Linked DNA regions of Vreelandella piezotolerans. The protein of the gene in region 1 binds, or shares a complex with, the protein of each later gene. Links are inferred from orthologs where the notes say so. Each region holds a gene or a part of one and is shown in the gene's direction. Other genes may lie near its edges.

Region 1 (15,627 bases):
TCAGCACCAACGCGGCTCGGGTCGACCTCGACACGTTGGTGAACGTTTACTTACCGGTGATACGGAGCAAAGTCGCCCACATACGTGCGACCATCAACTAGCCATCACCGCCTCGAGCGCCGCTTTGTAGCCCTGCACGCCAAGCCCCGCAATCACGCCATCGGCGCGTAGCGAGACGTAGGAGTGGTGCCGAAACGACTCGCGCTTATGCACGTTGGAGAGATGCACTTCGATGACGCGGCCATCGAAGGCGTTCAATGCATCGAGAATCGCCACCGAGGTATGCGTATAGGCCGCCGGATTGATGATGATGGCCCGGGTGCCGTCCACCCTCGCCGCGTGGATGGCATCGATGAGCGCTCCTTCGTGGTTACTCTGCAGGCACGTGATCTCCCAGCCGCCCATCACCGCTTTTTCGCGCAGCAGGTTATTCACGTCGTCTAGGGTGTCGAAGCCATAAATCTCTGGCTGACGTGTGCCCAGTAGATTGAGATTAGGCCCATGTAACACCAATACTTTGTCCTGCTGCATCGTGCCCTCCTAAGGTGATGTGATCGAATCATGGCAAACGTTGGTCGCCACGTTCTAACACCTTCCTTTGAGCACTGCCAGCGCCGCGTCAAGTGATGCCTGCTCGCGGCTTGCGTAGAGCGCAATCTCATCGATCACATCGGCCCCTAGGTCGTGCTCGAACTGCGCTTGGTTGGCCTGACTGGCGTATTCGTCGCGCTCCTCGCCGCCCAGATTGGACTGGAAGATACCCGCCGCGCTGACCGGCAGGAAATCTTCGTAGATCATGGGTTGGCAGAACAACACTCCCTGATCGACGAGTGCTTCCAAGGTCTCCGCATCGATGTGTTCAGGCAGCGATACCTTAGCGTCAGGAGCGGCGTAGTAGTGGAAGAACGCGAGCCCTTCACGACGCAGCGTATCGAGATCATCAGGGAACGCTTGAAACACCTCGGCCAGCTGCGCTTGGTGGGTGGCGTTATCCTGAGCAGCGGGTAACTGCCGCGACTGGGCCAAGAGCTGGTCGTAGAGCGCTCGTCCTTTCTGCGTCAAGGCAACGCCGCGCTGCTCGATTTCACCGAAGCGGGCGGTGTGATGACCGGCCACGCTATCGGCAAAGGTAATCGTCTCTTCCAGCGCTTTGAAGCTGGTTTGGCGCAGTAGAATCGGGCAGCATCGACGGGGCGGGCCTTCGATCACCGCTTTAGGGTCGATGCCGACACTCGGCATCTGCTGCTGTACCGCATCGATATCCAAGGTGCGCGGCGTCAAGTGATTGATATGCGGGCCGTGAAAACTCACCACGTCGGCAATCAACCGATGCTCTTGATGCAAACGGTCGTAGGTGGCGCGGTCGACGGTGGCATCGTGATGCCAGCGGAACGTATCGAGCGCGGCCTGCACGAACGCTTCGGCATCGGCAGCGTTCAAGCCCCCTTGCGCTTCGCAGCGGGCAATCAGCGCTTGTGCCTCGGGGGTGACGATTTCACGGTGGGAGAGAATTTCCCGCGCCTGCTCGCGAAGCGCTGCGTTTTCGATGAGCTCTAGACGCAACAGCGAGGTAAAGACACGAAAGGGATTACGCCTCAACGCGTCGTCGTCCACCGGACGAAAGGCCGTCGAGTGCACCGGCACACCGGCAGCCGCCAAGTCGTAGTAACCCACCGGATACATGCCCATGACCGCAAACATGCGCCGCAGCAGCGCCAGCTCTTCGGGCAGGCCGACCCGGATCGCTCCATGACGCTCGACGCTCAGGCGCGCCAGCTCGTCGGACGCTTCGAGCGAGCGGGCGAGGTCGGCATCGTCTGCCAGCACGTCACGATTCACACGCTCCACCAGCGATAGCAGCGTGCCGTATTGCGGTACTTCCTGTTGATACATCGCCGACATCGCTTTGGAGAAGTGATCGCGAATATCGTCGGCGCTTACATAAGCAGCATCCATGGGGCGTTCCTGTCGATTGTCTTGTGAGCGTTGTAATGATCGCCATAGTAGCGCTGTAGCGACGGGGAGAGTTTCATAAATGTGGCCGTTATCTTCATGAACACGCCGTGCACCACCGCCACAGCGGGCGATGTTAAGGTTACACTAACTTTTTTATACGTTACTTTGGCTACTGTCGACAAAGGCTACCGTTGCGATGACCGCCCCATGCTCGCCCCTACCGCTCTATCTTGGCTTGCCCATGTGGGCCAATCAGGATTGGCAGGGTGGCCTCTACCCGCGCCAGGCCAAAACCGACCTGCTGAGCGACTACGCGGCAGTGTTTTCCAGCGTCGAGGGTAATACGACGTTTTACAGCGGTGCGCCCAAATCCGACACCATCGCTGCTTGGGCCCGCCAAGCCCCAGCGCACTTTCGCTTCTGCTTCAAACTGCCGGCGAGCGTGACGCATGACCAGCGCCTCGGCAGTTTGACGGCTGCTTGGAAGTTCATCGCCGCACTGACCCCGCTTCATGACCGGCTAGGTCCGACCATGGTGCAGCTACCGCGAGATTTTGGCCCTTCCGAGCTGCCCAAGCTGGAAGCGCTGCTTGCCCACTGGCCAGCGCATCTGCCCTGCGCCGTGGAGGTGCGCCACCCTGTTTTTTTCCACAAGGGTGAGGAGGAGAAAGCCTTCAACCAATTGTTGATAACTTATGGCGCCAACCGTGTGATGCTCGATGTGCGCCCCGTGTTCTCGACCCCTGCGAATGGCCATGCAGGTATCGCTCACGCTCAGCAGGAAAAGCCGAAACTCCCGCTACACGTGCTTTCCACGGCAGAGCAACCGATCATTCGCTTCATTGGCCATATTGACAAAGCCATCAATACTCGCTACTTCGAGCCTTGGGTAGACCGCCTCGCCCTGTGGATAAGTCAGGGGAAAACCCCTTTCTTATTTGTGCATACAGCCGATAACCGAGCGTCGCCAGAGATGGCTCGCCATCTGTACCACACCCTCCAACGGCGCATTTCACTACCGGCACTCGAGCCTTTTGCTGACGAAAAGCAGAGCCAGCTATTCTAAGGCCTCTTTTTAGACGAGCTGACTGGCAAGCCCCCCTATGATCGGATAAATTGCGCGTTCTTTCGGAAAAGCACGCTGGCAATCTCTCTATTTCCGAAAATCGGTGCAGTGCGCCGACAACGACTCATTACAATCGAACTTCACATAGGTGATTTATGGCAAAACTTGCACATGCACAGTGGTCGTCACGCATGGGCTTCGTGCTAGCGGCTGCGGGTTCCGCCGTTGGCCTGGGCAATATCTGGCGCTTCTCTTACATGGTGGGCGACAGCGGCGGTGCGGCGTTCGTACTGGTGTATTTGGCATGCGTCGCGCTGGTGGGCCTGCCCATTTTGGTCGCCGAATGGATGATTGGCCGTCGCGGCCAGAAAAATCCCATCAATACCATGTCCGATTTGGCCGCTAGCCACGGCAAGACGCGCGCTTGGGCAACGATCGGGGTGAGCGGTGTTCTCGCCGCCTTCTTGATCTTGTCGTTTTATAGCGTGATCGGCGGCTGGTCGTTGAACTACACCCTGAGCTCGGTGATTGGCACCTTCAACGGCCAAGATGCGGACAGCATTGGTGCGCTGTTCAGCGGCATGCTGGGCAGCCCGACGACACTGCTGCTGTGGCATACCGCCTTCATGGTGCTGGTGATCGGCATCGTGGCCCGCGGCGTTACCAAAGGCCTGGAAAGCGCGGCTCGCACCATGATGCCTGCGCTGGTGGTACTGATGCTGATCCTGGTCGGCTACGGCATGACCAGCGGCTACTTCGGTGAAGCCCTGAGCTTCATGTTCAGCCCGGACTGGTCAGCGCTAAATGGCGGCGTGGTACTAGCGGCCATGGGCCAAGCGTTCTTCACCCTCTCGCTGGGCATGGGCATCATGATGGCCTACGGCTCTTACCTGGGCGAAGACGTCAACCTGATCAGCACCGCGCGCACCGTGATCATACTGGATACTGCCATTGCCCTGCTGGCTGGCTTGGCGATCTTCCCGATCGTGTTTGCCAACGGCTTGAGCGCAGGCGAAGGCCCCGGCCTGATCTTTGTGACGCTACCGCTGGCGTTCGGCAACATGACCGGCGGTACGATTCTGGGTCTGATGTTCTTCCTGCTGCTTACGTTTGCAGCGCTGACCTCTGCCATCTCGCTGCTGGAGCCGGTGGTGGAAACCTTGGAAGAGCGTACCTCGATGTCGCGTTTGGTAGCGACGTTTGCGAGCGGCATTGCGGTGTGGGCGCTAGGCGTTGCCGCCCTGCTCTCGTTCAACGTATGGTCGGACGTGCTGCTGTTTGGCTTGAATATCTTCGACCTGCTCGACACCTTTACCAGCAAGATTCTCCTGCCGCTGACCGGCCTGGGCGCGATCCTGTTCGCCGCCTGGTGTTTAGAGCGCAAGAGCGTCGAGGCTGAGCTTGGGTTGTCAGCCGCTGGTGTGGGCGTATGGAACATACTCGCACGCTTCGTCGCGCCCGCAGGTGTCATCGCCGTGTTCGTGGCCGGCTTGATCTAAGCCGTCACGGCCCCGCGAAGCTGGCGGGGCCGTATCATCACACGCTGTTTTAGTGCAATTCGCTCTCTTGCGGTTCGTCATCGTCCGGCAAGGGAGCGATATCCCGCGACAATTTCTGGAACTCCCGATGCAGCTCGATCCCTCTGCGTGCTCTTAGGCTACGCTGGGCGGCGCTGCGCCGACGTTGGGCATGCTCATCGACCTCCATACTCATGAATATGTCGAGCAATTCGCTTTTTACCGAGGTCATTCGTTCGACGTTTCTCATGATCGACGCTCCTCCAGGTGAAGTTGCCTACGTCCACCTGCATCCGTGACCACTGATTTTTTGAATGATGCAGTGCGGCACGTCACTTCTTACTATAACCTACTTGACAAAATGATGACGAATCTTGAAGAAATGGGTTAACGCCCTTTTAACGGCAGCCCCGGTGGATGATTACCGCTACCCTCTTCCCGTCACTCAGGCATACTGTGGCCACCTAGGCCTCATAAGCACGATCAAGAATTTAAGGAGCTGAACGTGAGCCGCGCCCTGTTCGATGAAATGAGACGCCGCATGGAGCATTTCCGTCGCTCCGAGCAAAAGGTAGCGCGGTTCGTGCTGCGTAATCCCGATGAAGTGATCCATATGCGGATCGTGGACCTGGCCACCGAGGCGAAGGTGAGCGAGCCCACCGTGGTGCGCTTCTGTCGCGCCCTTGGCTGCAACGGGTTTCAGGATTTCAAGCTCCAGCTCGCTCAGATGCTGGCCAGTGGCAGCCAGTTTGCCCAGTTCTCCATGAACGATAGCGACTCGGTGGCGGAGTTTTCCCACAGCATTTTCGACTCCACCGTGGGCACGCTGCTGTCGGTACGCGACCGGCTCGACAACGAATCGCTGGGGCGGGCCGTGAACGCGCTGGCCATGGCCAACCGGGTGGAGTTTTACGGCTTTGGCGCCTCCGGTGCCGTGGCATTCGATGCCCAGCACAAGTTCTTTCGCCTGCAGATCTCGACCTCTGCCTACGCCGACCCGCACATGCAGAACATGTCGGCGGTGACGCTGCAAGAGGGCGATGTAGTGGTGGCGATTTCGCAAACCGGGCGCACCAAGGCGCTGGTGGCCAGCGTACGTTTGGCCCGCGAAGCGGGGGCCACGGTGATTGGCCTGTGCCCCAGCGAGTCTCCGCTGGCCCACGAAGTGAGCTTGCCGCTGTTCATCGATGTGCACGAAGATACCGAGATTTACACGCCGCTCAGCTCGCGCATCGCGCATCTAGTGCTGATCGACGTGCTGGCCGTTGGCGTGGCCAAAACCCGCGGCCCCAAGCTTGCCGAACAGCTCAAAGCGGTGAAAAAGAGCCTGACCACGCTGCGTTACCCAGACGATCAATAAACGCAGCCCAACGCGACGTACGCTGTATACCCAGCCAGTGGGCGGGCTGTGCTAAACTGGCCGCCCATTTTTCGAACCGGCAGCGGCTTATATGGACGACGTCACGGCGATACTCGATCAGCTCAACCCCGCCCAGCGAGAGGCCGTCAGTGCCCCCCAGGGCAACCTACTGGTACTGGCGGGCGCGGGCTCCGGTAAAACCCGCGTGCTGGTTCACCGCATTGCCTGGCTGATGCAGGCCGAGGGGCTGTCGCCTTACGCGCTGCTGGCGGTCACGTTTACCAATAAAGCGGCGCGCGAAATGCGCACGCGCCTGGAAGCGCTGCTGGGCATCTCCATGCGCCACGTGTGGGTCGGCACCTTCCACTCCATTGCCCACCGGCTGCTGCGTACCCACTGGCAAGATGCCCGCCTGCCGCAACACTTCCAAATCATCGATTCCGATGATCAGCTCCGGCTGATCAAACGACTGCTCAAAGATTACTCGATCGACGACGAGCGCTTCCCGCCCCGCCAGGTGCAGGGGTTCATTGCGGGCTGCAAAGAGGAAGGGCTGCGGCCACACCAAGTCAACGTCAACGGTGATGGCTATTTGGCACAGATGGTCGAGCTCTACGAGCGCTATCAGTTCACCTGCGAACGCGGGGGGCTGGTGGATTTCGGCGAGCTGCTGCTGCGCAGCCTGGAGCTTTTGCGCGACAACCCGCTGCTGCTGAACCACTATCGCGAGCGTTTCGGCCATGTGCTGGTGGACGAGTTCCAAGACACCAACACCCTACAGTACGCGTGGCTGAAACTGCTGACCGGCCAGCAAACGCCGATGACGGCGGTGGGCGATGATGACCAGTCGATTTACGGCTGGCGGGGCGCCAAAGTGGAAAACATTCGCCGCTTCGAAGAGGAGTTTCCCGATACCCACACGGTGCGTCTGGAGCAGAACTATCGTTCGACCAGCGCGATTTTGGACGCTGCCAACGCGCTGATCAGCCATAACAGCGAGCGGTTGGGCAAAAACCTCTGGACCGATGGTATCGAGGGCGAACCGATCTCGGTGTATGCCGGGTTCAACGACCTGGAAGAAGCCCGCTACATCGTCGACACCATCAAAGAGAAAACCGAGGAGGGCTTCAACCGTCGTGATGTGGCCATTCTATACCGCTCCAACGCCCAGTCACGGCTGCTGGAAGAGACGCTGATTCGCCAAGGGATGCCCTACCGCATCTACGGCGGCCACCGCTTTTACGAGCGGCTGGAGATCAAGAACGCCCTGGCCTACCTGCGCCTGCTGCTCAATCGTGACGACGATGCCTCCCTCGAACGCGTCATCAACGTCCCCACCCGAGGCATCGGCACTCGCACGGTGGAAATCGTTCGCCACCGCGCCCGCGAGCAGAGTGTCTCGCTCTGGCAGGCGCTCCACGACGCGATTCAGGATGGCACCTTGAAAGGCCGCGCGGGCAACGCCGTTCAAGCCTTCGCCAACCTGATCGAGCAGCTCGATAACGACGCCGCCGGGCTACCGCTACATGAAATCATCGATCATGTCACTGCCCATACCGGGTTGATCGAACACCATCAAAGTGAGCGTGGTGAAAAGGGCCAGGCCCGTGTCGAAAACTTGGAAGAGCTGGTCACCGCCGCCCGCGCCTTCACCCATGGCGACGCCTTCGAAACCCCGGAAGCGGGCGAAGGCATGGCAGCACTGGAAGCCTTCTTATCAGAAGCCGCCCTCAACGCGGGCGACCACGAAGCCGAAGAGTTCGAGGACAGCGTGCAACTGATGACGCTGCATTCGGCCAAGGGCCTGGAGTTTCCCGTGGTGTTCATCGCGGGCGTGGAAGAGGGGCTGTTTCCCCACAAGATGTCCGTGGAAGAGCCTGGGCGGCTCGAAGAGGAGCGTAGGCTTTGCTACGTGGGCGTCACACGCGCCATGCAGAAGCTCTACCTCACCCACGCGGAAACCCGCCGACTGCACGGTAAAGAAGTGTTTCCACGCCCATCGCGCTTCTTGCGTGAGCTGCCGCCTCATCTGCTGGAGGAGGTCCGCCTGCGAGGCCATGTATCTCGCCCGGTGACCGCCTCGCGGCAAAGTTTTGCCCAAACCAATATCGAGAGCGACGGCGAGCTCCCTGCGCTGCACGTCGGCCAGCGAGTCGAGCACCCGGTCTTCGGCGAGGGCATCATTCTCAACGCCGAGGGAGAAGGCGCCCGTGCGCGGGTGCAGGTGAGCTTCGATGGCGAAGGCGTGAAGTGGCTCGTGCTCGGTTTTGCCAAACTGACACCGCTTTGAACGTAGCGCCGTTTTCACCTCGTAAAAGGGCAAGTGAAGACAGGGACTTGCCCTATAAAAGCGGCTTAGCGCATACTGGCAGGCGGACACTGCGCTCACTGCGCTTATAAAAAAACAGCCTATAATTTCGGAGTCATGCCCGCCATGCAACGCCGCCAATTTTTGAAAACCGCCGGCCTAGGCGCCGCCGGTGTCGCTGCTGCCCCCTTTGTTTCTACCGCCAGCGCTAACGAAACCTACACGTGGGATATGGTCACCTCCTGGCCGAAGAACTTCCCTGCCCTCGGTACTGGCGCCAACGACTTTGCCCGCCGAGTGGAGCAGCTCTCGAACGGCCGTATGCGCATTCGCGTTCATGGTGCAGGCGAGCTCGTGCCAGCACTGGAAGTATTTGACGCCGTCGCCGCAGGCACCGCCGAAATGGGCCACTCCGCCTCTTATTATTGGCGCGGCAAAGTGGCTGCCTCTCAGTTCTTCACCGCCGTGCCCTTTGGCATGACTACCACCGAAATGAACGCGTGGCTATATCATGGCGGTGGCCAAGAGCTGTGGGATGAGATCTACGCCAACCACAATCTGAAACCCTTTGCCGTGGGCAACACCGGTACGCAGATGGCGGGCTGGTTCAAAAAAGAGATCAACTCCCTCGAGGACATGCAGGGCCTCAAGCTGCGCCTGCCGGGGCTCGCCGGGGAAGCCATGAACGGCATCGGCGTCAGTACCGTCAACATGGCCGGTTCTGAAATCTTTACCTCACTGCAAACCGGTGCGCTCGACGCGGCGGACTGGGTCGGCCCCTATAACGACCTAGCGTTCGGCCTGCATCAAGTGGCGGATTACTACTACACGTCCGTGTGGAACGAGCCCACTGCCGTTCTCGAAGGCACCGTCAACCTGGATGCCTGGAACGCGCTGCCGGAAGACTTGCAGGACGTGATTCGTGAAGCGGCGCGCGCTTCTAACCTAGCGATGATCAGCGAGTTTGCCTACCGCAATGCTCAGGCCCTGGAAACGCTGGTGGAAGAGCACGGCGTGCAGCTACGCACGTTCCCGGAAGACGTCATGGCCGCGCTGTACGAGTCCTCCAAGCAGGCGATTCAGCGTCAGGTCGAGAGCGATGAAGAGTCTCGCCGCGTTTACGAGTCCTATTCGGCCTTCCAGGAAGTGGTGCGCCCGTTTAGTGACGTAGGGGAGTACGCCTACCTGAAAAGCCGCGACAATGTCGGTGCTTAACGTATTAGCCAATGTGAAAGGGCGCTTCGGCGCCCTTTTTTGCTATAAGGTCACGCTTACGATGTGACGGACTAGCCATGGACGGCACGGATACGACCGTTATCGTCCAACGCCACCATGACGAAACGCGCTTCGGTGACTTTCTGGCGCTCTTCAATGTGGCGGCCTTGGGGTGGGCGCACCCACACCTCGACATCGATTTTGATCGAGCTATGGCCAATATCCTGCACTTGGGTATAGACACTCACCATGGACCCGACCCGCACCGGGCTCAAAAAATCCATGGCTTCGATGGCGACCGTCGCGGTGCGGCCACCGGCTTCACGCCCGGCAGCCAGCTCCGCCGCTTGGTCCATATGATTCACTAACCAGCCGCCAGGAATATCGCCATAGAGATTGGTATCTTGCCGAGAAGCCAGTAACTTTAAGGTGAGCTGCCCTTTGGGGGCCGGTACGTCGTCCAAGTCGGTATCCAGCGGTGTCATAAGGTGGTCGCTTTGTAAGGTTATTGTTGTAGTGAAACGCTGTAGTAAAACCGGTACTCAAAACCGGCACTACGCAAGTGCATCACGTTGCTGCATCGCAACAGGGTAGCGATAGTTAATCATAAGAGGGGTGATGTTTGAAGGGCAATCGTTGGGCGTGCCATTGCGAGCGGATTCATCGCTGTTGTCGCCGTTGGGTGGCCATGGGCGTGCTGCTCTGCTCCACGGTTGCCTGGGGGCAACCTGCACCGGTGAGCGGCACCTTGGGTGCCGTAGGCTCCGACACCATGGCGGGGCTGATGCTCCGCTGGGGGGAAGCACTCAACCACCGCTACCCGGATATTACGCTGCAGTTTCAAGCAGGTGGCTCTGCCAGTGCACCGACCGCGCTAGTGGCAGGAACGACGCGCTTTGGCCCGATGTCGCGCCCCATGACCGATACCGAGCGTCAACAGTTCATCGAGCGCTACGGCTACCCGCCCCGTGAATTGAGCGTTGCCCGAGATGCCCTACTGCTGGTGGTTCACCGCCACAACCCTCTGGCATCGCTCACCCGCGAGCAAGCCGATGCGATTTTTTCCACCACCTTGGCGTGTGGGGGGCAGCAGCCAATCCGTCGCTGGGAAGAGTTACTGCCTGTGGCGCAGTGGCCCTACGGCAAGATTGCGCTACATGGCCGTAACTTGGCCTCTGGCACCCACGGGCTGTTTCTGGACCGGGCTCTATGCAACGGCCAATTCCGTCGCGATATCAGCGAACACCCTGGCTCGTCGGCGGTGATCGCCGCCGTAGGCGAGTCACCCAATGCCATGGGCTACGCAGGCTATAACCACGTGAATGCGATGGTTCGTGCCCTGCCGCTGATCGACGAGGCCGGCCGCGCTATCCGGCCAACTGTCTCGACGATCCAGGACGGCACTTATCCGTTATCGCGAAACCTCTACCTCTACGTGAATCTGCCGCCAGGGGAGACGCTACCGCCTGCCGAACAGGCGTTCATCGAACTGATCTTCTCCGACGAAGGTCAGCAAATCGTTCGAGCAGCGGGCTTCGTACCGCTGCCCCAAGCGCTGCGACAGCCGCCGCTGCTGGCGCCTTAGATTGTCATTTAAATGTCATAAACATGCCGTAGGGTGAAGAACTTATGCCATGTACGTACTTTTTTGCGACGCTACTCGTTTCTTTATGATGTCGACATGACTCCCCCACGGCTACCTCTTTCGCGTCAGCCGCTGCGCCTCATTCATGACCGTATTGCCACTGGCCTGATTACCGCCGGTGGTATCGGTGTTCTATTGGCCATTCTTGCCATTGGCGTGTTTCTAATATGGGAAACGCTACCGCTGCTGTCGTTTGGCGACACCTTATCTCTCAGCACGTTATCGCCACTGGCATGGGGTACGCTCAAAGCGGCCCTCGCTGCCATGCTGTTCGCGACCCCCATCGCGCTGGGCGCGGCCATGTACTCGGCGCTGTTCATGTCGGCACGGCTACGCAGCCGTATCAAGCCGCTATTGGAACTTATGGAAGCCATTCCCGGCGTGGTCGTGGGCTTCATTGCCGGTTTGCTGCTGGCACCTTGGGTAGAGCGTCATCTCGCCAGTACGCTACTGGTGTTTATATGGCTGCCGCTAAGCGCTGGAGTGGCAGGCTCGCTCTGGTATTTCGCCGGTTCGCGTGTGCGTCGGTGGCTGCCGCTCTCTTGGGCGGGCCTCTGGCTGATGCCTTGGCTCGCCATCATGATCACCTTGGCGCTGTGGTTGGCACCGCTCTTGGAACAGCTCTGGTTCGGCGGCGACCTACGGCTCATGCTCGATCAGCAGTACGGCCTCGATTACGCCACCCGTAACGCGCTGATCGTGGGGATCGCCATGGGGTTTGCGGTGATTCCTAGCATCTACTCGCTGGCCGAGGACGCGCTCGCCGATGTGCCTGCCAGCTTGATGGAGGGCGCTCAAGCACTGGGTGCCAGTCGCTGGCAGGCGCTGTGGAAAGTCGCGCTGCCTACCGCAGGCCCAGGAGTCTTCTCGGCCGTCATCATAGGTGCCGGGCGCGCGGTGGGCGAAACCATGATCGTCTTGATGGCCAGCGGCAATACCGCGCTGCTCAGCGCAAGTCCCTTCGAAGGGTTGCGCTCGCTATCGGCATCGATTGCTATCGAGCTTCCAGAAGCCGCTCCCGGTGGGATGACCTATCACCTACTGATTTTTGCAGCTCTGACGCTGTTTCTCTTTACTTTTTTGGTTAACACCCTTGCTGAGATGGTGCGCCAACGCCTACGTCAGCGCTATCAGCGCATCGGTGGGAGTCGCTAATGCGCTGGCACCGGAAGCCCCCCCGCCTTACGTCCGTGGGCAGCCTGTTGTGGCCTTGGCTATGCGCCGCTAGCGTTGCGCTGTCGCTGCTGATGCTGGCAACACTTCTGACGTTGCTGGCCGCCCGTGGCCTGGGCCACTTTTGGCCTGCCACGCTGGAACAAGTCACTCTGCGCTCTGGGGAGACGGTGATCGGTCAGCCGGTGCGGGAAGCCCCGCTGCCCAACGCAGCAGGGACAGAACGCCTCTACTTTACCGGCAACCGGGATCTTGACGGCGACAGCTGGCGCTGGGTCGCCCTCGGCGATATCGCCGCCGTTGCGGAGCCCAACGACCTCATCCGCTTGGAGCGTGCTCCATGGGGAGACTTCATCGGGCGCCTAGACGTCGTCGAGAGCGCAGGTCAGCGTTTTGAGGGTGAGGCTGCCTGGGCATTCGTTGCACAAGCGCTTAGATTGCCTGACGGACAACGGCCGATCGCACGGCTGCAGCTCACTTCCGCCCAGGGCGACACCGTGAGCCAACCGTTAGCGGGCGTCACTCGATTTCAAGCACCAAACGCCATGTCCTGGAGCCAAAAAGTCGCCGTTTGGTGCAAGCGTATATGGCAATTTCTTAGCGAAGGTCCCCGCTCGGCCAATACCGGCGGCGGCGTGTGGCCCGCCATCTTCGGTACGGTCATGATGGTGATGCTGATGTCGGTCATCGTGACGCCGTTTGGCGTACTGGCCGCCATTTATCTCAATGAAATCGCGCATCAAAACCGCCTGACTCGCTTGGTGCGTATCGGCGTACGCAACCTTGCCGGTGTGCCGTCGATCGTTTACGGAGTGTTTGGCTTGGGCGTTTTCGTTTACGGGATCGGGGGCTCCATCGACAGCTGGTTTTTCGAGGATACGCTGCCTTCCCCCACGTTTGGCACAGGCGGTCTGCTCTGGGCATCGCTGACCCTGGCGCTGCTCACCCTGCCGGTCGTCATCGTGGCCACCGAAGAGGGCCTGGCACGCATTCCCGATGCGCAGCGAGAAGGTGCGGTCGCACTGGGCGCCACCCGCCTGGAAATGCTGGTCCGCGTGGTGCTGCCCATGGCGACCCCGGCCATGCTCACCGGCGTGATTTTGGCCGTGGCCCGAGCCGCTGGCGAAGTCGCCCCGCTGATGCTGGTGGGCGTCGCCAAGCTGGCTCCCCAAATGCCTGTGGATGGCGAGTTTCCCTACTTGCACCTAGAGCGCAAATTCATGCACCTTGGCTATCATTTATTTGATACCGCTTTTCACGGCGAAGATGTCCAGGCCGCCATTCCCCTGGTGTTTGCTACTGCGCTGCTGCTCGTATTGATCGTGCTCGTGCTTAATCTAACTGCCATATTTCTGCGTCATTATTTAAGGCGTCAACGAGGAAACGAATGCTAGCGTTATCGTCCGCCAACCCGCCTCATGCATCGGTGACTCGCTTTACTGCCGAGACCTGCTGTTTGAGCATCAACCAGTTTCACCTCGCCTATGCGGGGAAAACGGCGTTGCGTGACCTAACGCTCGAGGTGCCTCGCCACCGAGTCACCGCTTTCATCGGCCCGTCGGGCTGCGGAAAATCGACGTTACTGCGTGCTATCAATCGGCTGCACGATCTTAACGAGTCGGTGACGCATCGAGGTCAGATTCAGCTGGAGGGTCAGGACATTCACGCCCCACAGATGAACGTCACCGAACTGCGTCGCCGTGTGGGCATGGTGTTTCAGACGCCCAACCCATTCCCAATGTCCATTTATGAAAACGTCGCCTTTGGGCTGCGTTTGCAAGGGCGCATGCCCAAGCGCAAACGCGACGACATCATCGAGTGGGCATTGACGTCCGCGGCTTTGTGGGACGAGGTGAAAGATCGCCTGCATCGCTCGGCGTGGCAGCTATCCGGGGGTCAGCAGCAGCGTTTAGTGATTGCCCGGACGCTCGCCGTACAGCCCGACGTGCTGCTGCTCGACGAGCCCGCCTCGGCGCTGGATCCGATCTCGACGCTGAAAATCGAAGAGCTGATTCGTAACCTGAAATCCCAGCTCACGCTGGTATTAGTGACGCACAATATGCAGCAAGCCGCACGGGTATCCGACTACACGGCTTTTTTGCAGCAAGGTGAACTCGTTGAATACGGGCCAACGGATCAAGTGTTCACCAACCCGCGTTTACAGCGCACCGAAAATTACATCACCGGCCGCATGACCTAGGCCCAACCGACGTTACGTCAGGAGTGCTCAATGGATATTACGAGCGATACCCACAGCCAGCATATCTCTCGCCAGTTCAACCAGGAGCTGGAAGAGCTGAAAACCCACCTGATGGCCATGGGCGGTCTGGTGGAAAAACAGGTGCAAGATGCCGTTCACGCGCTGCTGGAAGGCGACAGCCGTCTCGCCGAAAAAGTGCGTGACAACGACCGCCAGGTCAACGACCTGCAGCTACAGATCGATGACGAATGTACCCGCGTCCTAGCGCGTCGTCAGCCAGCCGCCTCTGACCTGCGCTTGGTACTAGCGGTCATTCGCGCCACGTCGGATCTCGAGCGGATAGGCGACGAAGCCAGCAAAATCGCCCGTAACGCACTTTTGCTGAGTGAGAACAGCAGCAGTATTCGTGGTTTGGTAGAAGTGCGACATATCAGTGAACACGTGCGTAAGATGCTACGCGATGCGCTGACGGCCTTTGCCCGCTTCGATACCGAGCTTGCCATGCAGGTCGTGCGGGAAGACGAGTCCGTGGATGACGAATACGGCAGCGCCATGCGCTCGCTGATGACGTTCATGATGGAAGACTCGCGCTCGATCAGTTCCGTGTTGAGCATCATGTGGGTTCTCCGAGCATTGGAGCGCGTGGGCGACCACGCCAATAATCTGGCGGAGTACGTGGTCTACCTGGTGAAAGGCTTGGATATTCGCCACAGCGACCCCGACACCCTAGATCAGAAGATGCTGAAAAAGCCTTGACCTGACAGGTCATTGCTCCTGCAATACGCCCAGATGACTCATCTGGGCGTTTTTAAAGGAGACAACATGGTGGATGCCATCACGGCGTTGAGCCAAGGCACGCGTTTGGTGTATCAAAAAGGGCTGCGGCGCTACATTTTCCTCCCCATCCTGGTCAACCTCATCGTCTACGCCAGTATGCTCAGCGTCGTATTCCAGGGCTTTTCAGGCTGGTTGGATAGCGCCATGACCATGGTGCCCGGTTGGCTGGAGTGGCTCTCCTGGCTGATTTGGCCGCTCTTTTTCGTTAGCCTGCTGGTGGTGATCTTTTTCACCTTCACCCTCGTGACTCACCTCATTGCCGCACCGTTTTACGGCTTTCTTGCCGCAAAAGTCGAGCGACAAGCCACCGGGCGGGAACCGCTGGACGATCGCGGACTGGCTAAAACGGC
Region 2 (15,582 bases), 1.8 Mb from region 1 along the record:
CCGCTTCCTTGGCGGTATAGCACGCAGCATCGGCGGCGTGGAGTATGTCCGACAGACGCATGGCGTGCTCGGGCGTCATCGCGACCAAGCCGATGCTAACGCCAATGCCAAAGGTGTGGCCTTGCCATGCAAAGCGAAAATGTTCGATATCGCGACGAATCGCTTCACAGATGATATTGGCCTTCTTCATCGGGCAGTGAGTCAAGACGAGCGCAAATTCGTCCCCGCCTAGACGAGCAACCGTATCGCTATCCCGAACGTGTGCTTTCAGTTTTAACGCTATCTGTCGCAAAAGCTCATCCCCCGCCAGGTGTCCGCAGGTATCGTTGACGATCTTGAATTGATCCAGATCGAGATAGCAGAGCACGTGGTGGTGCTTCTCCTCCTGGGTGAGCAGTTTGGTCATCAGCGTCTCGAAGGCTCGCCGATTGAGGAGCCCTGTCAGATTGTCATGGGTCGCCTGGTAGCTGAGCTGTTCCGAAAGTTGTCGGGTCAAACTAACGTCTTGAAACACCACCACGGCACCAAGAGTCAGGCCACCCCTCGAACGAATCGGGGCAGCGCTGTGCTGAATGGGCACGCGTTTGCCGCTATGGTGCAGTAGCTGGCAATGCTCGCTGAAATGCACCGCACGATGTTGGGTCAATACCTGTCGCGCGGGATTGCTGATGGGCTCGTCGCTCAGCTCGTCGCGAAGCTGATAAACGGTGTGAATCGGTTTGTTCGTCGCTTCGGTGAGCGTCCACCCTGTTAGCCGTTCGGCCTCACCATTGATAAAGGTAATGTTACCGCTGGCATCACAGGTGATCACGCCGTCGCCAATGGACGCTAGCGTGGTACGGGCCAAGTCTCGCTCTCTATTCAACTGCTCCTGAAGCTGCTTGCGCTCGGTGATGTCGCGCACCATGCCAGAACACTCTGAAGCCGAGCCGATAGCACCTTCACTTATTTGGAGTTCCAAGTAACGCACTTGCTGGTCCTCCAGTCGAAGCTTGATTTCATGCTTAGCGCCAGGGGCGAGGGGGGTATGGGGAAGCAGCGTGGTCACCGGACGACCAACCAGCTGTTCGGCGTCCACGTCGAACAGTGCTTCTGCGCCGGGATTCAGTCCCGTCAGTGTTCCATCGGCTTGCCAAGTAATGACACCATCGCGCAGGTTGCGCAGCATGACCTGCGTATGTCCCACTGCGCGTTCCAGCGCCGCTGATACACGGTTGTAACTAGCGGCGATTTCGCCTACTTCGGTGAACGGGTCCGCTTCGATCCGCTGGCGCATATCGCCCTGCCTTTCATGCTGGCGCATATGCTCGAGGAGTTGGTGGAGTTCGTTCTTGGCGCCATGCTCGGCGAGGTTGAGCCCCATTTTTTCCGCGTCCTCAGAGACCCGCAGAGGAAGAAAGCGACGTGTGATGCGAAACAGCATCCAGGCCATGCCAAAACTCCAAAGGCCGCAGGTCAACACGCCGAGTAGTTGAGTCCCAAATTGCTCCATGCGGCTAACATCGTTGCCGAGTCTGCTCATGTCCGCGAACCAAGGAAGGGCGAGGGTGCCCCACACACCGCTAACCAAATGAGCGGGGATGGCGCCTACTGCATCATCGATACGCTTTTTCAGCAGCCATTCGCTGGCCAGTACCATCAGCACGCCGCTTACGCTACCCAGTAAAAAGGCGGCATGGAGTGACAGCGCATGAGCACCTGCCGTGACGGCCACCAGACCAGCGATGGCCCCGTTGATGGCATACATGACATCGGCGTAGCGGCGCACCCGCCAGCCCACCAGCAGGGCCGATAAAATGCCGCCTACGGCACCCAGCATGGTGTTGGCGATAATCCCAGGCACGGAGCTATTCAGCGCGAGTGTGCTACCACCGTTAAATCCAAACCAACCCAGTATCATGAAGAGCGCCCCCAGCATTGCCAGCGGCAAGTTCCCCGCTGGAAACGCGGTGGGGGGATGATCGATCTGAAAGCGCCCTTGGCGCGGACCAATGACGATTACGGCTGCGAGGGCTACCCAGCCGCCAACACTGTGCACCACGGTCGCCCCGGCAAAGTCGATGAAGCCAAGTGTGGCCAACCAGCCAGGCATGCCTCCCAGTAAGCCGCCCCAGGCCCAGTGGCCGAACACCGGGTAAATCAATAGGGCAATCCAAAAGGCGGTCCATAAATAGCCAAGGAAGGGCATGCGCTCGGCAACGGCGCCTGCAACGATGGTAGCGGCCGTGGCGCAAAACATGGCCTGAAAGACGAAGACCGTCATGAGCCATGCGTTGGTAGGTTCCAATTGCCAGCCAAACAGGGAGCTGCCTAGCCATCCCATTTGCGAAATGCCAAACATCATGCCGAAACCGGCTAGCCAGAAAACGCTAACGGCAATAGCAAAATCCGCCAAGTTCTTCATTGCTACGTTGATGGCGTTTTTCGTGCGCGTAGTGCCCGCTTCCAAACAGAGAAAACCTGCTTGCATGACGAAGACGAGCGCTGCCGCCCATAGCACCCAAAGCGTGTCGATCAAGGTGGAGTCGAAGCTATCGGCCATGGTGTTTTCCTTGTACTGTTTTGGTGCATCGCAGACATGAAGGGGGTGCAAAGAATGTCGAGTTGCTTCTCATGAACGCAGCGTCCAGCCTAAAAGTGTCCATAACGATGGAGTGGCTCAGGTAGTGTTAATGGTAATGAAGCAATTGTTGTGCCGCAGATAGTGAAGTCATCCTTTATTGCGCTTTAAGCGTGATAAATGACTAAAAATGATAGATAAAACAGTTTTTATGACTGTGCAAATGCGGTTTGATTGGTGATATTTTTCAATATGTTAACCATGCTGCTCACAGTATGAGTCTGAACAATATCCAGATAGAAAGGAGTGCATCAAAATGGCGCGTCAAACGGTGGTGTTGGGGGCAGGCATGGTAGGGGTCAGTATTGCTTGGCAGCTGCAGAAACGTGGCCATCAAGTCACGCTGGTCGATCGTCGCCAACCTGGCCGAGAAACCTCGTTTGGTAACGCGGGCATCATTCAGCGAGAGGCGGTTCGGCCCTATCCGTTTCCTCGCGATATGAAGACCATCCTTAGCGTGTTGCCTAATCGTCGTGTCGATATCCGTTACCGGCCCGCCGGAATGGTCAATGCCGCTTCACCGCTGCTGAGCTACTGGCACCACTCCTCATCTCGGCTTTATAAAAAAATCGTGCCCGAGTACGCTTCACTGATTCAGCTTTGCCTAAACGCCCATGGCCCGATGATCGAAGCGGCAAAGGCCGATCATTTGGTGCGTAAGGAGGGCTGGTTGGAGATATATCGCACTCAAGCGAAGCTCGATAAACGCATTCAAGAAGCTGAAGAGGCCCGCGAACTCTATGGCGTCGAATTTGCTGTGCTCGACCGCGCTGCGTTAAGCGTTAAAGAACCGCAGCTTGGTGATGACATTATTGGTGCCATTCACTGGCTCGACCCCTGGACCGTTGCTGACCCCGGTGGCCTGGTGGCGGCGTATGCGACGTCATTCGAGGCCATGGGTGGGGAGTTGTTACAGGCCGATATTACCGGCGTCACCCAGCACGGTGAGCGCTGGACCGTAACGACCAACGCAGCGTCGTTAGAGGTAGATCAAGTCGTCATGGCCTTGGGGCCGTGGGCGGGCCAGTGGATGAAGCCGCTGGGCTACCATTTCCCAACGTTCGTAAAGCGCGGCTACCACATGCACTATGCGACTCAGCCAGAAGCGAAGCTGAATTACTGGTTGATGGATGCCGAAGTTGGTTATTTGCTGGCACCTATGAATGCGGGAGTGCGCTTGACCACTGGCGCGGAGCTGGACCGTCTTGAATCCCCTGCCGATGAAGAGCAGTTGGGCGCTGCTGAGAAAGTCGCGCGCTCGATCTTTCCACTTGGGGAACGCAAGGACAGTGCGGCATGGAAAGGGGCTCGTCCATGCCTGCCGGACATGAAACCCGTCATTGGCCCAGCACCGCGCCATCCCGGCCTTTGGCTTGCGTTTGGCCATGGCCACCAAGGATTTACTCTGGGACCTGCGACTGGCCAATTACTAGCGGATATGATGGAAAATAAACCAACGGCCATCGATATGAGCCCCTTCCGTGCGGATCGCTTTTAAACGCCTTGTCGCACGTCTTTACATAATCACGCGGGAGAAACATGGCTCCGTCGGTTTGGGTTTGCTAGGCTATGAATGTCATCTATAGGAGCGAGGTGTAGTATGGATGTAGCTGCAAGTAATGCCGTCAGCACAGCGCTGTACATGAATCAGGCGCAAACCGCTGAGCAAGCGCAAATGCAAATGTTCCGCGAGGCTCTGGACGTTCAAGCTGAGCAAATCACTGAAGTGTTGGCCTCTGCTGACACCGGTGCTCAGCCGAACCTTGCTCAAGAGGGTAGCGTGGGCACCCAAGTGAATACCTACGCCTAACGCTTGCTCTTGTTGAGTGCTTGCCTCAATAGACCCAAACGCCGACACTGTCGGCGTTTTTTTGTGCACTGGACGTTACTCACGTGGTGGTATGCCGTTGTAGGCGACTTGCGTTACCATAGGCCTATTGCGTCGAGGATTTGGCGCCAAGTTTTAAGTCATCACGTTGCACCTTCTTAGAGAACTCCATGTCTGACGCCCAAATAGCGCGCGAAGCCGAGCTGCGCCGTACTTTTGCGATTATTTCGCACCCTGACGCCGGCAAAACCACGATCACAGAAAAGATGCTGCTGTTCGGGAATGCCATTCAGCTGGCGGGGTCGGTGAAAAGTAAACGTAATGATCGCCACGCAACGTCCGACTGGATGAAGATGGAGCAGGAGCGCGGTATTTCGGTCACTACCTCCGTGATGCAGTTTCCTTACGGCGGCCGTATCGTCAATCTGCTTGATACGCCGGGTCACGAGGATTTCTCCGAAGATACCTATCGTACCCTGACAGCGGTGGATTCTGCGCTGATGGTCATCGACGGCGCGAAAGGCGTCGAAGATCGCACGATCAAGTTGATGGAAGTATGTCGTTTGCGCACGACGCCCATTCTGACGTTCATCAATAAAATGGATCGCGATATACGCGATCCCATCGAAGTCATGGATGAGGTCGAAACGGTCCTCAATATTCAGTGTGCGCCGATGACGTGGCCGATCGGGATGGGGCGCCATTTCAAAGGGGTGTATCACCTCTACAATGATGTCATCCATCTTTACACGCAAGGGCAAGGCAACCGTATTCCTGAGGATAAGCGAATTGAGGGATTGGATAACCCTGAGGTAGACGCGATCCTGGGCGAGGAGCAAGCCGAAGAGCTTCGCATGGAGGTCGATTTGGTGCGCGGCGCGTCTCACGAATTCGACTTAGAAGCCTATCGTCGTGGTGAACTAACGCCGGTCTATTTTGGTACCGCCATGGGTAACTTTGGCGTGCGTGAAATGTTGGATGGCTTCGTTGAGCATGCGCCATCACCACAACCTCGCGAGACCGATACCCGCGAAGTGACCGCGAAAGACGAGCGATTCACTGGTTTCGTCTTCAAAATTCAAGCCAATATGGATCCGAATCATCGTGACCGCATTGCGTTTCTGCGCGTCTGTTCGGGTAAGTATGAAAAGAACATGAAAATGCGCCATGTGCGCATTGGTAAAGACGTCAAGATCGCCGATGCCCTGACGTTCATGGCCTCGGACCGCTCTCAGGTAGAGGAGGCGTGGCCTGGCGATATCATCGGCTTACATAACCACGGCACGATTCAGATTGGCGATACGTTCACCGTCGGTGAAGATATGCGCTTTACGGGGATCCCTCATTTCGCTCCTGAGCTTTTCAAGCGGGTTCGCCTAAAGGATCCTCTCAAGATGAAAGCGCTGCAAAAAGGCCTGCAGCAGCTCTCTGAAGAGGGCGCTACGCAGGTATTCATGCCGATGGACAACAACGACCTGATTCTGGGGGCCGTGGGTACGCTTCAGTTCGATGTGGTCGCCCACCGTTTGAAAGAGGAGTACAAGGTCGACTGCCTTTACGAGGGCGTCAATGTGCAAACCGCACGCTGGGTCTATTGTGACGACGCGAAAATGCTCGAAGAGTTCAAGCGTAAGGCAAGCGCCAACTTGGCTATCGACGGTGGTGGCTATCTAACCTACATCGCGCCGACGCGGGTCAACCTGCAAATGACCCAGGAGCGCTGGCCAGACATTCGTTTCCAGCCAACCCGCGAGCATTAATATCCGCAAGGGGGATAGATGCTGATAGACGCCCACTGTCATTTGGACGTTGCGGAGTTCGAGACGGACCGTGATGCCGTCATCGCCGCTGCGAAGGCCGTGGGCGTCTGCCGCTTCATCGTGCCTGCGACGGTGCGGCAGCGTTGGCCGCATGTGCTGGCGCTCGGCGAGCGTGACGATGTCCGCATCTGTCTCGGGCTTCATCCTTACTTCATTGAGCACCATCACCCAGATGATTTGACGGCTCTCGAGGCGCTGGTCACCCAGCAGCTCGAGGGGGCGCCTAAGGACCGGCCGGTGGCGATTGGTGAGTGCGGTATCGATGGTCGTTTTATTGATAGTCTGGACGCTCAGTGGCACTACTTCGATGCCCAGCTTTCTATCGCCAAGCGAAGCCGTCTACCGGTCGTGGTTCACTGCGTCAAGGCCAATGACAAAGTCAGTCAGCGGTTGCGCCAACAAGCGTTGCCAAGGGCAGGGCTCGTTCATGCCTTTTCTGGCTCCTACGAACAGGCCGCCAAGTTTTTGGATATGGGCTACATGCTGGGATTGGGGGGGGCGGTGACCTATGAGCGTGCTCAAAAGTTACGCCGCGTAGTGACAAAATTGCCTGATGATGGGTTCGTGCTGGAAACCGATAGCCCCGATATGCCGTTAAGTGGCTACCAAGGCCAGCGCAACGAACCTTCGCACGTGGCGCAGGTGGCGAAGGTAGTGGCAGAGTTGAGAAAACAGCGCTTCGCAACCGTGGCGGCATTGAGCAGTGCCAACGCCGCCCGGCTGTTTGCATTAGACGATCAGTTCTGAGCAAGCTGAGCGGCTATCTGCTCAGGGTCCAAGCGCTCGATCGGATAGGGAAGCGCCTGCAAGGTAAGAGGTGTTGTCTGCCAATAGACGGTCACGCCGTCTTCCATCACCTTGGTATTCATTACGGCCAGAAGCTCGATGTGCTGATCATCGCTGGTTGCACTGCTGACGACTTCGCCTAACGATTTACCGCTCTCATCCATTAGGGTGGCACCCAGCTCGGGCAGCGAGGCAGTGTGCGCGCGGGCGTGCACGAGGCGCTTCTTGACTTGGCCGCGGAAATGGGCGCGGGCAACGACCTCCTGGCCGGTATAGCACCCTTTCTTGAAACTAATCCCGCCCAACGCTTCCCAATTCAGCATTTGTGGTAGGAACTGGTCCTGCTGAGCGGCCGTGAGCCACGCCAGTCCGCTACGGATATCTGACAGCTTCCAGGCGTTGAGCAATGCCTCGCTGTCTGTCAAGAGATTTTGAGGCTCTTCTTCGAACATGAATAGCCAACGAGGAGACCCTGGGAGGCGTAGCACCGTGCCAGACGTGCTAGTGGCGTGGGTGTAGGGCTGCTTTGGCAACGTCACGCCCAGACAATAGGCCAAGTTTTCGGCTGACTCACTGGCGCCTGCGAAAATGATGTTTTGTGCCACTGATAACTCCGCTTTGTAAAAAGCGGCAAATTTGTTCAGGTGTTTGGCCAGATCATTCGCCAGAGAGGCGTCGAGAATCAGCCGATAATGATTCATCTCGAGCCTACACAGCTGTCCGTTGGCCAACATGCGGCCCTTTGGGGTACAAAAACAGGTAAGCGGCGCAAACGAGCCGTTTGCCAATCCCACTTGCGCGCTGGTTTGACCTTGCAAGAATTTCTCCGCATCGGCCCCTTTGATATCCAGTGCAGCATATTGATCCAAACGTACGGCACTAGAGGGCGGCGTCTTCTCCATGGTCATGGTCGCTCCTGAACATTGTGGGTAAGCATCGTCGATCTTTATCAAAATGTGGGCAGACTTGTTGGATTGCAAGGCCTTGACGGCATGCTAGACTCTTCATTCTGTATCAGGTTTGCATAGGTAATGGTCGTTGCCGGTTACCACGACGCAACCTAGGCAAACACTTTTCCTCAAAAGGACGTTTCATGGCAGTTCAATCATTGAGTTTTCAGGGTGTTACCACCGCAGAACAAGTCAACAAAATTACCACCGCTCTGATGATGTTGGATGGCGTCGATAGCGCTGAAGTGGGGCGCTATGGTGCAGAAGTGGAGGGGCGCGCGAAACGAGACGCTCTCATCAAGGCCATTGAAAAACTCAACCTGCGCATCAAGGTATCGTAAATGCATCTGCCTATCGTGGTGATCAGTGAACGAAATATCGCCTTTCGTCAGCGCGTCGAGGTCAACGGCATGGATGACCTCTTCGCGGACGTGCCTACGGTGGTAGGAGGAGATGAAAGCGCTCCAGATCCCCATGACTATTTTGATATTGCGCTGGGAACCTGCAAGGCGATCACGGTCCAAATGTACGCCAAACGTAAGCAGTGGCCGTTGGAAGGGGTGACCGTCACAGTGCAGCGCGATGACAGCGGCGAACGCCAAGGTCACTACAAGCTGGACGTGACGTTAGAGCTTCATGGCATCAGCGTTCCAGAGCAACGCGCTAAACTGGAGGAGATAAGCCATCGCTGCCCGATCCAACGCCTGATGACCCAGGCGACGATCGAGATAGCCACCCACACCGTGTAGGCCCATTCACCAATAGGAGCAAAGATGAGCAAGGAATTTCGTCTGCAGTCAAAATTTCAGCCTGCGGGCGATCAGCCTGCGGCCATCCGCGGGTTGATTAGCGGTTTGGAATCCGGGCTTGCCCATCAGACGCTGCTTGGTGTCACCGGTTCGGGTAAAACCTTCACTATGGCCAACGTGGTTCAGCAGTTGCAACGACCCACGATCGTCATGGCGCCCAACAAAACGCTAGCAGCCCAGCTTTACGGGGAGTTCAAGTCGTTCTTTCCTGATAACGCCGTCGAGTACTTCGTTTCGTATTACGACTACTACCAGCCAGAGGCCTACGTGCCTTCTTCAGATACGTTCATCGAGAAAGACGCTTCGATCAATGACCATATCGAGCAGATGCGCTTGTCCGCTACTAAAGCCCTGTTAGAGCGTCGGGATGCGCTGATCGTCGTTTCCGTATCGGCGATCTATGGTTTGGGGGACCCCGATCAGTACTTGAAGATGCGTCTTCATTTTACACGCGGTGAACTGATCGATCAGCGTGCGTTTTTGCGCCGTTTGGCCGAGCTTCAGTACACCCGTAATGATATGGATTTCCGTCGCGGTACCTACCGCGTGCGGGGCGATGTCATCGATATTTTTCCAGCGGACTCGGACGAAGAGGCGGTGCGCGTCGAGCTGTTCGACGACGAAATCGACTCTATTCGTTTGTTTGACCCGCTGACCGGCGATGTTCGTGGTCAAGTACCTCGCATGACGATCTACCCGAAGTCCCACTACGTGACGCCCCGAGAAACCATTCTTGAAGCTATCGACGCCATCAAAGCCGAGCTCAAAGAGCGCTTGGAGTGGCTGCGTCATCACGAGCGTCTGGTAGAGGCTCAGCGGCTAGAGCAGCGAACGCTCTACGACATCGAGATGATGCTCGAATTGGGCTACTGCAACGGGATTGAAAACTACTCGCGCTACCTCTCAGGCCGTGCTCCTGGCGAGCCGCCTCCCACGTTTTTCGACTACTTGCCGGATGATGCGCTGCTGTTTATCGACGAGTCACACGTCAGCGTGCCTCAAGTGGGAGGGATGTACAAAGGCGACCGTTCGCGTAAAGAAACGCTGGTGGAGTATGGATTTCGCTTGCCGTCCGCGTTGGATAACCGGCCGATGAAGTTCGAGGAGTGGGAGTCGATCTCACCCCAAACGATTTTCGTGTCGGCGACACCTGGGCCTTACGAGGCCGAGCACGCAGGTCAAATCGTCGAGCAGGTCGTGCGACCAACGGGCTTGTTGGATCCGCAGATCGAAGTGCGCCCGGCCAGTTCGCAGGTGGACGACCTGCTGTCGGAGATTGGCTTACGTAACGCCGTTGGCGAGCGCGTGCTGGTGACAACGCTGACCAAGCGCATGGCGGAAGACCTGACGGATTACCTCGACGAGCACGATATCCGGGTGCGCTACCTGCACTCCGATATCGATACGGTCGAGCGTGTCGAGATCATCCGAGACCTGCGGCTGGGTAAGTTCGATGTCCTGGTGGGTATCAACCTGCTTCGGGAAGGGTTGGACATTCCTGAGGTATCGCTGGTCGCCATTTTGGATGCCGACAAAGAAGGCTTCCTGCGCGCTGAACGCTCGTTGATCCAAACCATTGGTCGTGCCGCACGCAATGCCAACGGCAAGGCGATTCTGTACGGTGATCGAATCACCGATTCCATGCGTAAAGCGATCGATGAGACCGAGCGACGCCGTGCCAAACAGATGGCGCATAATGAAAAGCATGGTATTACGCCCACAACGGTCACGCGCTCCGTGGCGGACATCCTCGAAGCGGCCCAAACGCCGGGTAAAAAGGGCAATCGCCGTAAGGGTAGCGAGCGTAAAGTGGCTGAGCCATCAGGCGGATACGATGTGGCGTCCATGAACCAGCAGGAGCTTCTGGCCGCCATCAGCAAGATCGAAGATGCCATGTTCGAAGCAGCGCAAAACCTGGAGTTCGAAGAGGCTGCCCGGCTCCGCGACCAGCTGCATCAAATGAAAGAAAAACAGCTGGCGCTAGGATAACCGATGCCCGAAGGTCCCGAGATCCGCCGAGCGGCGGATCGCATTGAAAAGCAGATTGGTGGAAAAATTCTCGAGGATGCCTGGTTCGCCTTTCCCGAGCTTGCCAGTCAAGCCAGCTCGCTGATCGGTGTCAGGGTGTCGGCAGTGGACTCGTGGGGAAAAGCCATGCTGATTCGGTTTGCCGACCGTCGTGTGCTTTACTCGCACAACCAGCTTTATGGCGTATGGAAACTGCATGCTGACGACAAGCCACCCAATACGTCGCGCTCCTTACGAGTTCGTTTGGTGGCGGAAGGGCGTGCTGCCAGTTTATACAGTGCTTCTGACGTTTCGCTTTGGGAAGAGGACAGGCTGGCGCATCATCCGTTTTTATCCCGTTTAGGACCTGACTTGCTGAGCCAGCAAGTCAGTGCTGCCGACGTAGAGCAACGTCTTTTGTTACCGGCGTTTAGGCGCAGAAGTTTGGGAGCACTACTGCTCGACCAGGGGCTGGTCGCCGGCCTGGGTAACTACTTACGTTCTGAGATTCTGTTTTTTTTCCCAGTTGCATCCCAAGCAGCGTCCTTGTGACCTCACGAGTGAGCAGCTAGCGGTGTTGTCGTCGCGCATCATCGATATTACCCGCACGGCTTACCGAACAGCAGGTGTCACCAATCAGGACGCGTGGATCGAACAAGCCGTTGCCTCTGGTGAGTCTCGCCGCCAATGGCGGTTCAGCGTGTTCGAGCGTGCCGGATTATCGTGCCACCGCTGTGGTTATGTGATTGAGCGTACGACAATAGGGTCACGGCGACTCTATTGGTGCCCTCGGTGTCAGCCACCTCCTTCGCCGTAAATTTTATACCGTTATCTCAATTTTGATGATTCATAATCCTACCAAAGAGCTAAGTGAACAAAGCGCGTAGCCCACTGGATTGGCTGCCGCCTTGGGCCTCAATACGGTATACTTCCCGCACACTTAGACGGCCGCCAAGGCTGCAGCCTAGACGTTAACCGAGGAGCTGTTAATCCATGACCGTGATTCGCCAGGACGACGTGATCCAAAGCGTTGCCGATGCTCTGCAGTACATCTCTTACTACCATCCCAAAGATTTCATTGACGCCATGGCGGCGGCCTACGAGCGGGAAGAGAACCCGGCAGCCAAAGATGCCATCGCACAGATTTTGATCAATTCCCGCATGTGCGCTACGGGTCACCGCCCGATTTGCCAAGACACCGGCATCGTGACGGTCTTCGTACATGTGGGCATGAACGTCACATGGGACGCCGAGATGAGCCTTGACGACATGGTCAACGAAGGCGTGCGTCGTGCATACCAGTTGCCGGATAACGTATTGCGAGCCTCGGTTCTGGCCGATCCGGACGGCAAGCGTCAAAACACCAAAGACAACACGCCCGCCATCATCCACCATAAAATCGTGCCGGGCGATAAAGTCGACATCCATGTGGCCGCGAAGGGAGGCGGTAGCGAAGCAAAATCGAAATTCGCCATGCTTAACCCTTCCGACAGCGTAGTCGATTGGGTAATGGAGCAGCTTCCCAAAATGGGGGCGGGCTGGTGCCCACCGGGCATGCTGGGTATTGGGATTGGTGGCACCGCTGAAAAAGCGATGGAGATTGCCAAAGAAGCGCTGCTCGACCCTATCGATATCCAAGAACTACAGGCTCGCGGTGCCAGCAACCGTGCCGAAGAGCTGCGTCTCGAGCTATTCGACAAGGTGAACAAGAGTGGTATCGGCGCGCAGGGGCTGGGGGGCTTGACCACCGTGCTGGATATCAAAGTCAAAGATTACCCCACCCACGCGGCGAACAAGCCAGTGGCGATCATTCCCAACTGTGCCGCTACCCGCCACGCCCATTTCACGCTGGACGGATCCGGCCCTGTGGCCTTACCGGCGCCTAAGCTCGAAGACTGGCCGGAAATTACCCGTGAAGCGGGCGACAACGTGAAGCGTGTCAATCTGGATACCGTCACCCCCGAGGAAGTGAAAACCTGGCAGCCTGGCGACACGCTGTTATTGAACGGTAAACTGCTCACGGGCCGTGATGCGGCTCACAAGCGCATGGTCGATATGATCGCCAAAGGCGAGCCGCTGCCTGTCGATATGAAAGGTCGTTTCATCTACTACGTTGGGCCGGTCGATCCGGTGGGTGACGAGGTGGTCGGCCCGGCTGGCCCTACGACGGCGACGCGAATGGACAAATTTACCCGTACGATGTTGGAGGAGACGGGGCTATTGGGCATGGTGGGTAAGGCCGAGCGTGGTCAAGCTGCCATCGAGGCGATTCGTGATAACCAAGCCGTCTATCTCATGGCGGTGGGTGGCTCTGCCTACTTAGTGGCGCAGGCCATCAAGAAATCGCGGGTCGTAGGGTTCGAGGACCTAGGAATGGAAGCCATCTACGAATTCGAAGTGGAAGACATGCCCGTTACCGTTGCGGTGGATAGCCAAGGCACATCGGTGCACCAGACCGGTCCGGCCAAATGGAAAGAGATCATTGCTGAAAAAGCGTGATAGGCTGATGCAATAGACGTTGTATCACGACAGGAGCCCCGTTTTAGCGGGGCTCCTGTGTATGGAGCGACGTCGTGAGACCTAACGGATGTTGAGGAATAGCCCATGACCTCTTGGTTGCTAGGGACAGGGATTATGTTGATTCACGTGCTGGGTATGATCTCGGCCGTGATGGCTCTGATGTCGAGTCGCACGTCACAAGGTGCAGTCGCGTGGATCATTTCATTACTGACGTTTCCCTACGCCGCAGTCCCTGCCTACTGGCTATTTGGTCGTCCACGTTTTTATGGTTATGTGACCGCAAGAGGCGCTCGCGATTCGGTACTGCGCCGGGTGCTCGTACGTTATAGGCATAACGTAAAACCTCACGTTGCACACTCTAACAATACCGACATACAGGCCGTCGAGCAGTTGGCCATGATGCCGTTGACGAAGGGCAATAGCACCAAGCTTTTGATCGATGGCAAAGCAACGTTCGAGAGTTTGTTCCAAGGTATCGAACAAGCGCAGGACTACCTGCTCATCCAGTTCTTCATCGTCCGTGACGACGAGTTGGGTCGACAGCTCCTTCGACAATTGAGCGCGGCGGCCAAGCGAGGAGTGCGCGTCTATTTTCTGTATGACGAAATTGGCAGCCGTAAACTCAACGACAGCTACTTTAACGAGTTGAGAGAAAGCGGCGTCGAAGTATCGCCATTCCGTTCGTCACGCGGACTCAAACACCGTTTCCAGCTCAATTTCCGAAACCATCGCAAGATTGCTGTAGTAGATGGTAAGCAAGGGTGGATTGGCGGCTTCAATGTGGGGAACGAGTATCTAGGTAAGAGCGCCAAACATGGCCCTTGGCGAGATACCCATTTAAACGTGCAAGGCCCTTGCGTGTTGGGATTACAAGAAGCCTTTTGGGAAGATTGGCACTGGGCAACGGGAGACGTCATTACCTTGAACTGGCATGCAGAGTGCCACCCACAGCAAGATCAGCAAGTAGTCATCGTGCCTTCTGGCCCAGCCGACAAGCAGGATACCGCAGGGTTACTCGTACAGCAGCTGATTCATAGTGCCAATCACCGCTTTTGGGTTACAAGTCCCTATTTCGTACCCGATCAAGGCGTACAAGACTCGCTACGACTAGCCGCCATGCGTGGTGTTGATGTACGTGTGATGATTCCAGAACGGCCAGATCATTTACTGGTGTTTCTTTCCGCCTTTTCGTTTTTGCCTGACATGTTAAGGGCAGGCGTAAAAATATACCGTTATCAACCTGGGTTCTTGCACCAAAAGATCATGCTCATCGATGACTCTTCAGCAACAGTCGGCACAGTGAACTTAGATAATCGTTCGTTTCGGCTAAATTTTGAGATTACGGCATTCGTGCCAAGTGCTGATTTTGCTGCCGATGTGGCCACCATGTTAGAAGCCGATTTTGCAAGGTGTCGCCGTGTAACGCTCGATGAAGTGAGCCAGCGACCTATGTGGAAAAAGGTCGTTTCTCGCGCTGCTTATTTAATGGCCCCCGTGCAATAGAGTCTCAGCGTCACCAACGGACGAAACTCTCAACGAACAAACAATAGGAGACATGGGTGAACCTAGAAACAAAATGGCTGGAAGACTTTGTCGCCCTTGCAAACACTCGGAGTTTTTCAGCCTCTGCCCGACAGCGCCATGTCACCCAGCCCGCGTTCAGTCGGCGTATCAGGGCCTTGGAGCAGGCCGTTGGCGTCACCCTGGTGGATCGATCCACCACCCCCATTGGGTTGACCTCGGAAGGGCAACTCTTTTTGGTGACTGCACGCAATTTAGTCGAACAGCTTAATGAATCGTTGAGTCATTTACGCGGCTTGTCGATTGCCAACGAAGCGCTGGACATCGTCGCGGCGCATTCGCTCGCGCTGAGTTTCTACCCCCCCTGGATCTCAAGACTGCAAAAAGGACTGGGGGAGTTGCCGACGCGCTTGGTCGCCATGAATGTCGGTGAAGCCATTCATGTGCTTCGCGAGGGTAACTGCGACCTGATGCTGGCCTACTACGACCCTTTCGCGACGATGCAGTTAGATGCAGAGGTCTTTCCATCATTCTCCATCGGTAAGGTCAAGATGTTGCCCGTCTCGCTACCTGATACGCAGGGTAAGCCGCTATTTTCGCTGCAGCGTGATAGCTCGATTCCGTATTTGGCTTATACCCAAGGGGCCTTTCTAGGCCGCAGCGTGCGCATGCTGCTGAAAAATGACCCATTACGAATGAAACTTCGAACCGTTTATGAGAC

Evidence for each region.
Region 2: the proteins of uvrD (region 1) and uvrB are in contact, whole or in part, in a crystal structure (PDB 7EGT), measured with the Thermus thermophilus proteins. The link is inferred for Vreelandella piezotolerans from one-to-one orthologs. Residues at the interface, in WP_096412145.1 of Thermus thermophilus: His654, Arg656, Phe657, Gln666, Asp668, Glu669, Lys680, Arg681, Leu682, Ser683, Lys685, Tyr686, Ala687; in WP_096411307.1 of Thermus thermophilus: Glu23, Leu25, Arg26, Asp27, Gly28, Glu29, Arg30, Phe31, Arg55, Glu326, Asp327, Phe328, Glu379, Ser382, Gln383, His398, Gly400, Arg401.

The regions. Positions count from the first base shown.
Region 1 is NZ_CP048602.1:3,776,826-3,792,452, forward strand. Bases 5,610-8,589 are described here. They hold uvrD (DNA helicase II), read left to right. Parts: upstream 5,610-5,990; coding sequence 5,991-8,189; downstream 8,190-8,589. Other genes in these bases: hexR (transcriptional regulator HexR), read left to right, coding at 5,610-5,899; GYM47_RS17410 (TRAP transporter substrate-binding protein), read left to right, coding at 8,334-8,589. Also shown: GYM47_RS17370 (IclR family transcriptional regulator domain-containing protein), read left to right, coding at 1-101; aroQ (type II 3-dehydroquinate dehydratase), read right to left, coding at 94-531; 2-oxoadipate dioxygenase/decarboxylase HglS, read right to left, coding at 586-1,956; GYM47_RS17385 (DUF72 domain-containing protein), read left to right, coding at 2,153-3,022; GYM47_RS17390 (sodium-dependent transporter), read left to right, coding at 3,178-4,521; GYM47_RS17395 (PA3496 family putative envelope integrity protein), read right to left, coding at 4,571-4,789; more of hexR, read left to right, coding at 5,045-5,609; more of GYM47_RS17410, read left to right, coding at 8,590-9,422; GYM47_RS17415 (acyl-CoA thioesterase), read right to left, coding at 9,494-9,907; GYM47_RS17420 (PstS family phosphate ABC transporter substrate-binding protein), read left to right, coding at 10,045-11,007; GYM47_RS17425 (ABC transporter permease subunit), read left to right, coding at 11,104-12,222; phosphate ABC transporter permease PstA, read left to right, coding at 12,222-13,634; phosphate ABC transporter ATP-binding protein PstB, read left to right, coding at 13,628-14,440; phosphate signaling complex protein PhoU, read left to right, coding at 14,471-15,196; sulfate transporter CysZ, read left to right, coding at 15,263-15,627. UniProt on the Escherichia coli protein: A helicase with DNA-dependent ATPase activity. Unwinds DNA duplexes with 3'-5' polarity. Translocates on single-stranded DNA with 3'-5' polarity. Initiates unwinding more efficiently from a nicked substrate than double-stranded DNA.
Region 2 is NZ_CP048602.1:1,931,696-1,947,277, reverse strand. Bases 8,355-11,289 are described here. They hold uvrB (excinuclease ABC subunit UvrB), read left to right. Parts: upstream 8,355-8,777; coding sequence 8,778-10,802; downstream 10,803-11,289. Other genes in these bases: GYM47_RS08895 (OsmC family protein), read left to right, coding at 8,355-8,753. In the rest of the region: amt (ammonium transporter), read right to left, coding at 1-2,542; GYM47_RS08925 (NAD(P)/FAD-dependent oxidoreductase), read left to right, coding at 2,877-4,118; GYM47_RS08920 (putative motility protein), read left to right, coding at 4,221-4,430; GYM47_RS08915 (peptide chain release factor 3), read left to right, coding at 4,619-6,208; GYM47_RS08910 (TatD family hydrolase), read left to right, coding at 6,227-7,015; CAF17-like 4Fe-4S cluster assembly/insertion protein YgfZ, read right to left, coding at 7,006-7,962; GYM47_RS08900 (hypothetical protein), read left to right, coding at 8,148-8,345; more of GYM47_RS08895, read left to right, coding at 8,346-8,354; GYM47_RS08880 (fumarate hydratase), read left to right, coding at 11,814-13,319; cls (cardiolipin synthase), read left to right, coding at 13,425-14,843; GYM47_RS08870 (LysR substrate-binding domain-containing protein), read left to right, coding at 14,900-15,582. UniProt on the Escherichia coli protein: The UvrABC repair system catalyzes the recognition and processing of DNA lesions. A damage recognition complex composed of 2 UvrA and 2 UvrB subunits scans DNA for abnormalities.